2 regions of the Paenibacillus sp. FSL R5-0475 genome follow, and region 2 is predicted to be linked to the other one. Evidence: riboswitches for the same ligand, from Rfam matches in the RefSeq annotation. Region 2 holds a riboswitch; the other holds the start of a gene.
The links. Region 2 has a riboswitch for glycine ahead of gcvT (glycine cleavage system aminomethyltransferase GcvT). Riboswitches for the same ligand answer to the same signal wherever they lie in the genome.
Positions count from the first base shown of each region.

Region 1: linked by a shared signal. The riboswitch ahead of MKX41_RS24340 (amino acid permease) and the one ahead of gcvT (glycine cleavage system aminomethyltransferase GcvT) in region 2 are both predicted to bind glycine.

Region 1 covers NZ_JBBORK010000001.1:5,434,085-5,440,686, reverse strand. The annotation lists gene MKX41_RS24355 (YdeI/OmpD-associated family protein) at 1-407, shown strand, start outside; gene MKX41_RS24350 (hypothetical protein) at 843-1,259, opposite strand; gene adhP (alcohol dehydrogenase AdhP) at 1,308-2,324, opposite strand; glycine riboswitch at 2,522-2,602, shown strand; gene MKX41_RS24340 (amino acid permease) at 2,737-4,095, shown strand; gene MKX41_RS24335 (helix-turn-helix domain-containing protein) at 4,234-4,686, shown strand; gene MKX41_RS24330 (DHA2 family efflux MFS transporter permease subunit) at 4,765-6,228, opposite strand; gene MKX41_RS24325 (TetR/AcrR family transcriptional regulator) at 6,395-6,602, shown strand, end outside.
Region 2 covers NZ_JBBORK010000001.1:4,931,320-4,937,921, forward strand. The annotation lists gene uvrB (excinuclease ABC subunit UvrB) at 1-39, opposite strand, end outside; gene MKX41_RS22175 (flagellar motor protein) at 317-1,099, shown strand; gene MKX41_RS22180 (flagellar motor protein MotB) at 1,096-1,932, shown strand; gene gcvH (glycine cleavage system protein GcvH) at 2,389-2,781, opposite strand; glycine riboswitch at 2,961-3,059, shown strand; gene gcvT (glycine cleavage system aminomethyltransferase GcvT) at 3,245-4,357, shown strand; gene gcvPA (aminomethyl-transferring glycine dehydrogenase subunit GcvPA) at 4,464-5,816, shown strand; gene gcvPB (aminomethyl-transferring glycine dehydrogenase subunit GcvPB) at 5,813-6,602, shown strand, end outside.

The sequences.
Region 1 (6,602 bases), 500 kb from region 2:
GTATACGAAAAACCATTGATAAACAAAGCTATAAGATTCGCTTTACTCCGCGCAAAGTAAATAGTGTATGGAGTGCTGTGAACGTAAAGAAGATAAAAGCACTAATACAGTTTGGAAAGATGAGACCAGAAGGAATGCACGTCTTTAACAACAGAACCGATGCACAAGGCTATTCCTCTGAACAAAGAAACGTGGAACTTGCCAAAGAATATGAAGAACAAATCAAGGCAAATCAAACAGCCTGGCTATTCTTCACTAATTTATCACCATCCTATAAAAGAGATTCTATCTGGTGGGTAATGAGCGCCAAGAAAGAAGAAACACGATTAAGAAGGCTTGGAATATTGATCGCTTCATCTGAAGAAGGGCTAAAATTTCAACATTGCAAAAAATATATTACAGAATAAGGAAATATAAATAACAAAAGAATCGTTAAAAGGATTTTTGGTACTGCATAAATCTGGGTCTATTGTTTCCCTGATCTTTAGTAGAGAGGAGCTACTGTATTTCTCAATCAATTAGGGTTTAATTCTCATCAAAAGTCAGAACGTTTTTAATGCGAGGCATAAATCAAATCGCTAAATGAAGAAGGGATGAAACAGCTCATCCAAAATCGCAACCCCCTTCATTTTTATGGTACAGCCGACCCTCATGATCTATGGTGACCGGGATACGGTCCAGAGGTCTGAAAACCTGACAAAGTTCGTGCCTAATGCGGAAGTGGTCAATCTGGATTGCGGTCATTGGATCCAGCAAGAAAAGCCGGAAGAAACAAACCAAGCGATTTTGAGATGGCTGGAAGAACAGAATGATGCTGAATAGAGTCGCTTAGCAAGCAAAACTTAGAAAAACAATAAGGACACCCAAACAGGCAATGTCATTAAGTTAAGCTCAAAGGTAAGAACGGGAATAAAAATGGAATTCAAAACGGCATGGGAAAGCCCCATGCTGATCGCTGTCAATACGAGTCCTGAATGAACTTCATTAACAATCTCTTGAATTTCAAGTACTGTCCATGGAGATGTCTCGTCCACGCTCAATGCATAATCAACATAGGTTAAGTTCGACGGAGTAACACCTGTTACTCCAGTAGTGTCAAATATTGAGTGGTCAGGCGCATCGCCAGCTTGCTGAACGTAGTAAGCATTAATCGTATCCAACGCGGCTTGTGGAGACATTGGTGCAGGTGTTTGTGCAGGTGTCTGCGTTCTATAGATGTTACGCTGAACCTTATCATAAGTGGGAAAAATTTTAGTCATAAAAAAACCCGCTCGAAAAGCAACACTTCGAGCGGGTTTTCTTTCGGGTCATTTCGTCATATCAAGGACGATTCGACCATTGATTTTGCCTTCTAACATAAGATCGTAGATCTCATTAATATCTTCTAGTTTACGTGTCTCAATAATGGTTTTTATTTTTCCTTCTGCAGCGAATTGTAATGTTTCTTGTAAATCTTTGCGAGTGCCGACAATCGAACCGACTACCTTTGTACCGTTTAATACCGTATCAAAGATCGGGACATCCATGGATTCAGGAGGCAGCCCAACCATGACGCAGGTACCGCCGCGACGAATGGCCCGGTAGGCTTGGTCGAATGCTTTTTTCGCAACCGCCGTACAAACGACACCATGTACTCCACCGATTTCTTTTTGAATCCAGTCTGCGGCATCTTCTTTTAATGCGTTTACGGTTTTGTCTGCGCCAAGCTGTTTGGCAAGCTCCATCTTTTCATCCGACGTGTCGATGGCCACTACGTTCATTCCCATCACCTTTGCATATTGTACACCAAGATGACCCAATCCTCCGACGCCGAAAATGGCTACCCATTCACCTGGCTTTACACCTGATACTTTCAAAGCTTTGTAGGTCGTAACGCCAGCGCAAAATAAAGGTGCCGCTTCGATGAAGCTTAGATTATCAGGAACCTTCACTACATAATCGGCAGCTGCCACACAATATTCTGCATATCCACCATCTACGGAATATCCAGAATTTTGCTGATCGAGACAAAGAGTTTCTCTTCCTGTAAGACAATACTCACAATGACCGCAGGCTGAGTACAGCCATGGGATTCCTACTCGGTCTCCTACCTTTAAGTGTGTAACTCCTTCACCTATTTCTTCAATAATCCCAACGCCTTCATGTCCGGGAATAAGAGGGAGTTTCGGTTTGACGGGCCAATCGCCATGAGCAGCATGCAAATCAGTATGACACACTCCGCACGCATGAATATGGACAAGGATTTCTTTGTGTCCGGGTTTTGGTTTAGGTACGTCTTGTAGCTCTAACTTTTCTTTGAATTTCTTTACTACAGCGGCTTTCATTAGCATACTCCTTTAGTTTTTTGCTTTTCAAAAAGTAGTATGTTCATGAGGCTAACTTTAAATTCTTGAGACTTTTATCACTGATTAACACTCACATCACAAGTAATATGTTAGAATATCAGAACAGCTTTACTGCGTTACCGCTTTATCAACTTCATAATTCACGAGCTATGATGGCTAAGGATTACACTTTAGCTGGAGCAGCTTCTGGAGAGACTGCGGAAATTCCGCGGCGCCGAAGGGTTCACAATCTCAGGCAAAAGGACAGAAGAGTACTGAATATGTATTTGTCATGCTGATCGCTATCAGCAGGGCGAATATTATTTGATATTCTTACGATCTGGGAGATTGGATGACATCCAATCTCTCTTTTTTTATTCCAATTTATTGTACTCACAAGGGGGAACTAGGTATGGCACAACCAGAATTAAAGAGAGAGCTGGCCAATCGGCATGTTCAACTTATTGCTATTGGCGGCACCATTGGTACAGGATTATTCTTGGGATCAGGCAAGGCGATAGAGAAGGCAGGCCCATCCATCATGATCACGTATTTAATCGTGGGTATTGCTGTGTTTTTTGTGATGAGAGCACTGGGAGAACTCCTATTATCTAAAGCGGGCTATCAATCGTTTACGGATATTGCTGAAGACTACCTTGGATCACGGGTCGCATTCATTACCGGTTGGACCTATTGGTTTTGCTGGATCATGACGGCTATGGCTGATGTCATTGCTGTTGGCGTATATGTACAGTACTGGTTTGATATCCCGCAGTGGGTTCCTGCCATCGCCTGTCTAGTCGTGTTATTAGGACTTAATCTATTAACTGTAAAGAGCTTTGGGGAACTCGAATTTTGGTTTGCTTTAATTAAGGTAATTACGATTCTCGCCTTGATTGGTCTTGGGGTCATTTTACTGATCATTGGGTTTAAGACGGATGCAGGATCGGTGACGGTACGAAACCTATGGGAGCATGGGGGATTTTTTCCGAACGGCATATCAGGCTTCTTATTTTCTTTTCAAATGGTTGTATTTGCTTACGTGGGTGTGGAATTGGTCGGGGTGTCGGCAGCGGAAACAGCGGATCCGGAGAAAAATATCCCATCGGCGATTAATAAAATTCCTTTACGGATTCTATTCTTCTATGTTGGTGCGCTTTTCGTCCTGCTATGCATTAACCCTTGGACGGAGCTCAGTCCGGCAGAGAGTCCTTTTGTAAAAACCTTTACTTTAGTAGGGATTCCAATTGCCGCAGGGATTATTAATTTTGTCGTATTAACTTCAGCCGCTTCCGCTTGTAATAGTGGGATGTTCTCGACCAGCCGAATTCTCTATAATTTGAGTAGAAATAACCAAGCGGCACCTCATTTGGGCAAACTGAATAAAAACCATGTTCCAGGTAACTCGTTATTCATTTCTACAATTGTTATATCTGTGGGTGCACTTTTGAGTAAACTTATTCCGGAGCAGGCTTTTGGAATCGTGACAACGATTAGCGCCATTTGTTTTATATGGGTGTGGGGCATTGTTCTTATCTGCCATATTAAGTATAAGAAAACCCGGCCAGACTTACAGGCGAAATCCAAATTTAAAGCACCGTTCACACCGGCTATTAATTATATTGTCTTAACCTTGTTCGCTGGAATACTGATCATCATGCTGTTCGCTGGAGAGACACGCCCGGCTTTATTGTGTACTCCATTATGGTTTGTTTTATTATTCATCCTGTATTCAATTAGAAGCAAAAAGGGGAAAAGTAATCAAGCTTGAGTGAGGTCAACATCAACTAGCGGTATGCCTAGTGTTAACTGCAACTTGGGGTTGCGGGGCTGCAACTAAAGCGTTCTTTACTTCTGCATACGATTAATCCAATATAGGCTTAAGAATTGCAGAAAGGTAGTTGCTGCTATGATCTTTGGGGAGAAGTTAAAAGCGGAAAGAAATAAAAAAAGTTGGTCACAAGAAGAACTGGCCGAGAAGCTGTTTGTAAGCCGACAGTCGGTTTCGAAATGGGAGAATGGTCAAAACTACCCAAGCATTGAAATCATTATTAAAATAAGCGATCTTTTTGGGGTAACTATCGATGAGTTACTAAGAAGTGACGAGGAGTTGACCAAAAAGGTGATAGAAGAAGGGAAGAAATTAGCTCACCCGAAATTAAAGTTTGTATTTGATGTCTTCGTAATAGCAGGCATTGTGCTGTTAGTGATTAAACTCTGTGTTCTCTTTCTGAACAAAGTAACGGCGCTAGGGATTACCTTGAATGGCGGGTCATTCTTTTGGAACTTCGGTTCTTTGATTTTAATGGTTGTCGGGGGAATCGGCTCCAGCATTCTGAAAGAAAAATATAAACAAGAGTAAGCCGGTGAGCCGGGAATAGCTATTAATAATGTAAAAGGACAGCTGATCGCTGTCCTTTTTACATTCCACGTTATAAGGTTATTCCTTGTTAACTAGGTTTGCTTTCTTTTCAAACATGATCTTGCTCTTCATCGGCATAAATAATGTTATAACAAACGCGGCGACGGATAAAATCATCATAAAGTAATAGGCGTCACTTGCCCCAAGAATGGATGCAAGGGATTTAAGGATCTCAGGAGTAGTAGAGGGATTGCTCTGCATCACTGTGGCCGCATGACTTGTTGCCTGCACAGTATAAATCGTAATTACGACAGCAGTTCCGATGGCTCCGGCAATTTGGCGAACGGTATTGTTCACTGCTGTACCATGGGTGCCGAGTTGTTTGGGCAGTGCATTTAATCCAGCCGTATTGAGTGGCATAGTAATGAAGCTTAATCCAATTCGCAAGCCAATGGTACGAATCATTAGATACATATACGTGGTCGATTCAGATAGATCAGTTACCGCCCACATAGATGGAATAATAAAGAGTAAACCAATGATGAACAGTGGCTTGGCACCAAAACGGTCATATAATTTACCGGTGACGGGTGACATGAACGCATTTACGAGTGCCCCCGGCAACAAGAGTAGCCCCGCATCAAATGCTGTAAAACCACGGCCATTCTGCAGATAAATAGGCAATAAAATCATATCTGCGTACATCATCATCGTGATTAATACGTTAATAAGAGAAGTCATCGTAAAAACTTTATTTTTGAAGACAGACAGGTTCAGCAGTGGATCATCAGACTTGATTTGTCGAAGACAGAATACGGCCGTAACAGCGATCCCGATCCCTAAGGTCAGAATTACTATTACATCGTCCCAGCCTTTACTGCCTGCACTACTGAAGCCGTATAAAATTAAGCCAAATCCAACGGTTGATAAAAGAACACTTACTACATCAAGCTTAGACTTAGACGTCTCGGATACATTCACTAAATACTTGAATGCCAACGCTATAACAATGATGACGAGTGGAATGAGGCCGATAAATAACCAGCGCCAAGAGTGATATTCAACAATAAATCCTGCGAGCGTTGGCCCAATAGCAGGAGCAAATATCATCGCCAGTCCAAGCAGTCCCATAGCACTGCCGCGTTTTTCAACAGGGAAAATAGCGAGCACAACGCTCATCATGAGCGGCATTATAATACCGGCACCTGCAGCTTGGATCATCCGTCCGACTAAGAGTAGACTAAAGCTCGGCGCTGCTGCACAAATGATTGAGCCAATTAATAAAAATGACATGGCACTTAGAAATAATTGACGTGTTGTAAAACGTTTCATTAAATAGGCTGTAATCGGAATCAATATCCCGTTGACCAGCATAAAACCCGTTGAAATCCATTGTACAGTTGTTGCCGTGACATCAAATACATCCATCAGACTACTTAAGGCGACATTTAAAAGTGTCTGATTGAGTGTAGATAAGAAACAACCAAAAATTAGAATGGTTAGTAGGATTCCTTTATTTATTTTCTTAATATCTTCTTGCATGGTGCAGGCCTCTCTTCATTGCTTTTTCGACATAGTGTCGATAAAATAAATCATATCAGCATTTAAACGGTATTCCTATTTGCAATTTTATTGAAAATGTCGACTAATCGACAGAATGGGTAAATTAGTTGATGAAATACTATATAAACGATAATAGAGGGATGAAATGTCCGAACATAAAAGAGTTGATCCACGAGCCATTCGCTCAAAAAAGATGCTGAAAAATGCTGTTTTTTCATTATTGGCCGAGAATGTGGAGATTTCTCAATTGACTGTCCAAAAAATCGCCAACCGTGCTGAGCTGAATCGTGCAACGTTTTATTTGCATTATGAGGATATTAACGATTTATTGCGCCAGATCGTACATGAAATCT
Region 2 (6,602 bases):
CAATTCAAAAGTCTTTGTACTGACGACAATATCACTCATTTGCCCGTCTCCCCTCTATCGTCTAAACTAGATTAATATATTATAATTGTTGTCTGAATGTTCTCTCTCCATACGATGGCAAGCTAAAACGCCTTTGGCGTCTCTAAAAGACGTTAAGCTGTTGTGCGAGAATTATAAGGATTAAAGTATAACGTGAAACTTATACTTTCTTATAATTAAAAAATATGGAAGATAAGAATATGTGTTCCCGTTCATTATACAGTGTTGCCTAGATCGTTGCAAACCATAATACATAGAAATGTTAGGAGCTTGAAGCATGGATATTACCTCAATAATCGGCCTATTGGCTGGACTGGCTGCGTTAATCGGCGGCTATCTCTGGGAAGGCGGAAGCCTCTCAGGACTGCTGCAGCTTAATGCAGCTTTGATTGTGTTCGGGGGTACGTTTGCCGCCGTTATGATCAGTTTCCCGGCATCTAAGCTGCGCTCCATTCCAACAGCATTACGCATGGCTTTCGGTAGCAACCCTGATCGTGATGTAGAAAAAGCAGAAGAACTTATTGCAATGGCAACCGTGGCCCGTCGCGGCGGCGTTCTAATGTTAGAAAAACAAGCTGAAGAACATCCGGACCCTTTTACACGTGAAGGTCTACTTCTTATTGTCGACGGCACTGATCCTGAGCAGGTAAGACAGATCCTTGAATTAGAAATGGATGCTAAAGAATTGAAGCATGAGAACTATGCTAAGATTTTTGAAGCTGCAGGTGGATATGCACCAACGATGGGAATTATCGGGACGGTGATGGGGCTCATCCGTGTACTTGGCAACCTTACAGATCCGTCAAATCTGGGCACATCTATCGCAGTGGCATTTACCGCAACATTGTACGGTGTTGCCATCGCTAATTTAATATTTTTACCCATCGCTTCCAAAATCAAATCCCGCAGTCAAAGCCAGCTACATAGTATGGAAATGCTGCTCGTCGGCATTCTTTCTTTGCAGAACGGGGATCACCCCTTGCTGGTGCGTAAAAAACTGAACTCATTCATCTCAGACACGGACACGAATGACCGTGCGGAAACTAGAGGTCTTCTATGAGACAAAGAGACCGGCGCAAGCGGCGTGTAGAGGCTCGGGAAAGCCGCGACCGTTGGATGATTACTTATGCTGATCTAATTACACTTTTACTTATTTTTTTCGTTATATTGTATGCGATGAGCAGCCTGGATACTGACAAATATAACATCGTGACAGGCTCGTTATCCGAGACCTTCAAATCTGGCAGCACTGTCCTTGAGGGTGGGAACGGCATTTTAGATGCTGGGAAATCAACTGAGAACAAACCGGAAAGTACAGACGGGAATGGGAATGCAGCTGCAACTGCGAGACCGAATGATGGATCTGCTGAACAAACGGAGAACGAAACACCTTCGGCACGTGAACTTGCTTTTCGAGAACAAGAGGCTAAACTTGCTGAATTAATGGGTGTGATTACGAACTATGTAGAGGAAAATAATCTCGGAGAACAAATTTTTGTTGCCGACAAACCGCAGGGGATAGAAATCACACTCAGTGACCGTTTTCTCTTCGATATAGGTAAGGCAGACCTGAAGTCTCCAGCCCTGCCTGCTCTTCAGCAGTTATCTGGCTTATTCAGCGATATCGGCGCAAAGATCAGCATTGAAGGACATACCGACAATACTCCAGTATCTTCGGCTTCTCACTATAACGACAACTGGGAGCTATCTGGTGCTCGTGCGCTGTCAGTGCTTCGCTTTTTCTTAGATCATGAAGGGTTGAACCCCGACAATTTTCAATATGCAGGGTATGCTGATACCCAGCCCACCGCGGAGAACACATCAGCTGCAGGTAAGCAAAAGAACCGCCGTGTAGAGATCATTGTGCTGCGGCAGCTTCAAGAGGGTGCCTAAAAAATGTTTTACTCAGAGCTAGTTACAATAGCTAGGCCTGTGCGGGAGCGAATCTGCTTATCAACATACCAAAATGGGCTCGCCACTATTTATTACGGAAATACTCCCTGATTATCTGCCTATTCCCTTGTCCAGGCGCAGAATTAGGGAATTCCTCCCTGATTAATACCCTATTTAGTCAGAAATAGCGCTTTTCACTGAAATTTTAGGGAAGAATTCCCTAAAACCCTTAGTGTCACGCTATATTCGTCTAAAATAAGGGAGGTTTTCCCTAATTCCACAATCAGTAGATTCGCTTTTAAATAAAATCCCATAATTCCAAACAGTCCCAGGATTTAACTCAAAGATCCCGACCGCTATTTATATAGAAACACCAAAGAGCAAGTCCCCAAAAACAGAAACTTGCTGCTACAAATATCACATGCGGTGAAATTAATATTCAGAAAAAAATTAGAATTACTCCCCTACCAATGCACGATATCCAGCTGCATCTAGCAGTCCTTTTACAGCATCAGCATACTCTCCGTCCACTTCAATTTCAAAAATCCAACCTTCACCATACGGCTTATCATTAATTAGCTCTGGACTAGCTTCTAAACCATCATTAATCTTGGTAACCTTCCCAGAGACGGGTGAATAGAGTTCCGATACGGTCTTAACGGATTCGATACTGCCTACGCTGTCGCCAGCTGAAATGGCCGAACCCACTTCAGGAAATTCCACAAATACGATATCGCCTAACAAATGCTGAGCATGATCCGTAATCCCAACACGTACTACGCGTCCTTCCACTTGCTGTGCCCACTCATGCTCTTCGCTGTAAAGAAGGTTATCTAAAACCTCACTCATTTCAAGCCGCCTCATTTCCAAATTGGAATTCTAAATTTAGTTATAGCCTAAGTGATCGCGGAGCATAATGTCAATATTACTAAAAGTAAAATAAATTTGTCGTTTTTTTGACTTTTTCTTGTTGACAGCGCCCTCCTATACCCGTTTAATGGAGACATAAGAAACAAATACAGTTGCGGATGATGGCATAGGGAGAGACTGTCTCACTTGAAGACGGCGCCGAAGGAGTAAGCCCTAACAGGGGTGAATCTCTCAGGCAAAAGGACCTTTGTCGGACGTACCTCTGGAGAGCATCAGACGCGAGGCTGAGTGCGTCAGGTCACCAACGGGGAAACTTGCATGTTAGTTACGCAGGGTAACTCTCAGGTACAAAGGACAGAGCAGAAAGCGATTAGTGCATTTATGCATGATTGCTTCTGCCTGTCCTTTTTTTCGTATGTAATCAGACTAGGGGAGTGACGACATGGATGCTTTGAAAAGAACGCCTTTTTATGATCTCTATTCCGCTTATGCGGAGTCCAGGTGCATTGATTTTGGCGGCTGGGAGCTGCCAGTACAGTTTACAGGTATCGTGAAGGAGCATGAGGCTGTTCGCCAGCAGGCTGGACTGTTCGATGTATCGCATATGGGTGAATTCATGGTGATCGGAAGCGGCGCTGAAGCCTTCTTACAAAAAATGACGACCAACGATGTCAGCCGCCTTACCGATGGTGCGGCACAATATACGCTGCTCTGTTATCCAAACGGCGGGGTGGTCGACGATTTACTCGTGTATCGACTAAGTGAAGGCCGTTATATGCTTGTCGTAAATGCCTCCAACATCGATAAGGACTTCCAGTGGCTGCAAGAACATCTGACCTCTGAATTCGGTGAAGTCACACTCACTAATGTCTCTGACGAGACGCTTTTGCTCGCCTTGCAAGGTCCGCTGGCAGAGACCATACTCGCAGAAGTTACTGATGCACCGATCTCAACGCTCAAGCCTTTCCACTTCATCGAACGCGCAACCGTCTGCGGTGTAGAAGTACTGATCTCCCGTACGGGTTATACCGGTGAAGATGGCTTCGAAATTTACGCTCCGCTGGATGTGGCAGCAACGTTATGGAACGGCCTTCTCGCAGCTGGCTCTCCTCACGGATTAACACCTGCTGGACTGGGCGCACGGGATACGCTTCGTTTCGAGGCAAAATTGCCACTGTACGGTCAGGAGCTGTCGGCTGACATCACGCCTCTTGAAGCTGGAGTACAGTTCTTCGTGAAGCTGGACAAAGCGGATTTCATCGGACGCGATGCGTTGATACAGCAAAAAGAAGCGGGTCTCCCCCGCCGTCTTGTCGGTCTAGAAATGATTGATCGAGGCATTCCACGCTCCCATTACCCAGTCTATGCGGACGGCATCAAAATCGGAGAGGTCACAACCGGAACCCAATCTCCAACGCTGAAACGCAACCTGGGATTAGCTTTGCTTGATACAGCTTACAGTGAAATAGGCACAGAGGTTTTCGTAGAGATACGTGGCAAGCAGCTTAAAGCTGTCGTGATTAAGGCCCCTTTTTACAAGTATAAACGCCTTTAGCGTCCATATTAGGACGGTGAACTTTTAAGCGAGAAATAAAAGGATAAAGTATAACGTGAAAATTGTACTTTCTTATATTTTAAAAAAGCCAAGGAGTGAAACCTTAATGAAGCACCGTTATCTGCCCATGACAGCACAGGACCGCGTAGAGATGATGGAAACCGTCGGGATTCAGTCCATAGATGAGCTGTTCTCCGATATCCCTGAAGCCGTCCGTTATCAAGGCACTATGCCGATGTCTGAACCGCTCGATGAGTACGCCCTGCTACGTCACATGAAAGGTCTCGCTGACCGAAATGCTGACTTCGATTCGCACGCCAGCTTCCTCGGCGCCGGATTATACGACCATCACATCCCCGTGGTGATCAACCATGTCATTTCCCGTTCGGAATTCTACACTGCTTATACTCCTTACCAACCAGAGATCAGCCAAGGCGAACTGCAAGCGATCTTCGAATTCCAATCCTACATTTGCGAACTAACCGGTATGAAAGTTGCCAATGCCAGTATGTATGATGGCGCAACCGCATTATCCGAAGCAGCAGTCCTTGCAGCTGGTGCCACCAAACGCAAAAAATTAATTGTCTCCCGCACCGTTCATCCTGAAGCGCGCCAAGTGTTACGCACATCGGCTAATGCTTGGGGTCTTGAGGTAGTGGAGATTGACTATAGAGACGGTGTTACCGATCAGGCTAAGCTTGCTGAGGCCATTGATGGTGATACGGCTGCAGTACTGATGCAATCGCCTAACTTTTTTGGCAGCATCGAAGATCTTAGCTCCGTTGAGCCGCTGATCCATGCCGTTAAAGGATTGTTCGTCGTCAGTGCAAATCCGATCGCTCTTGGCATTCTAGAAACACCAGGTAAGCTCGGAGCCGACATCGTAGTCGGTGACGCTCAGCCACTCGGTATTCCAGCTTCCCTCGGCGGTCCAACCTGTGGTTTCTTCGCTGTAGCAGAGCATTTAATGCGCCGCATGCCAGGTCGTATCGTTGGTCAAACTGTTGACCGTAACGGTAAACGCGGCTTCGTTCTGACACTCCAAGCTCGTGAGCAGCATATTCGTCGTGAAAAAGCGACATCGAATATTTGCTCCAATCAGGCGCTGCTCGCACTCTGCGCATCCGTCTACCTGTCCGTAATGGGTAAAGAAGGGATGCGTGAAGTAGGCGAGCTGAACATTCGTAAAAGCCATTACGCCGCTAATAAACTAAGCGAACTAACAGGGGCTGAACTAACCTTCTCCTCCCCATTCTTTAACGAGTTTGTCGTGAAGCTTCCGGAAGGAAGCAGCGTAAGTGCAATTAATTCGAAGCTGCTGAAGGAAGGTTATCTAGGCGGTTATGATCTGGGCCGTGATTATCCTGAACTTGCTGGACATATGCTGGTAGCCGTTACGGAAAAAAGAAGCAAAAACGAAATCGACCAATTCGCTAGCGCACTGGAGGGCTGTTTATGAAACCGGAGCAAAGTCTAATTTTTGAATTAAGCCGTCCCGGCCGTTCGGCCTATTCTTTGCCACTATGCGATGTGCCGCAGGAAGAAAGCTTAGAATCTCTGATTCCATCAGGTTTACTCCGTAGCGAACCCGTCGTGCTTCCAGAAGTATCGGAAGTGGATGTCATTCGCCACTACACTTCCTTGTCACGCCGTAACTTTGGTGTAGATAACGGCTTCTATCCACTCGGTTCATGCACGATGAAATACAATCCGAAGATTAACGAAGATGTTGCCCGCATCGTAGGCCTAGCTAAGATCCACCCTTACCAGCCAGAAGAAAGCATTCAAGGTGCACTGGAATTAATGTATACCCTGCAAAATGACTTATCCGCACTAACCGGCATGGATGCTGTATCTTTACAGCCTGCCGCAGGTGCTCATGGTGAATGGACCGGCCTCATGATGATCCGCGCCTACCATGAAAGCCGCGGCGAGACCCGCACGAAGGTTATCGTGCCGGATTCCTCACACGGCACCAATCCTGCTAGTGCTTCAGCAGCAGGACTTGAAACGATCACGATCCCTTCCACAGATAAAGGGATGGTTGATCTTGAAGCACTCAAAGCAGCTGTTGGCAGTGACACAGCCGCATTGATGCTGACCAATCCAAGCACACTCGGCTTGTTTGAGACCCAAATCGTCGAAATTGCTGAGATCGTGCACGAAGCAGGCGGCTTACTCTATTACGATGGAGCCAATTCCAATGCTATTATGGGCATTACCCGCCCTGGCGACATGGGCTTTG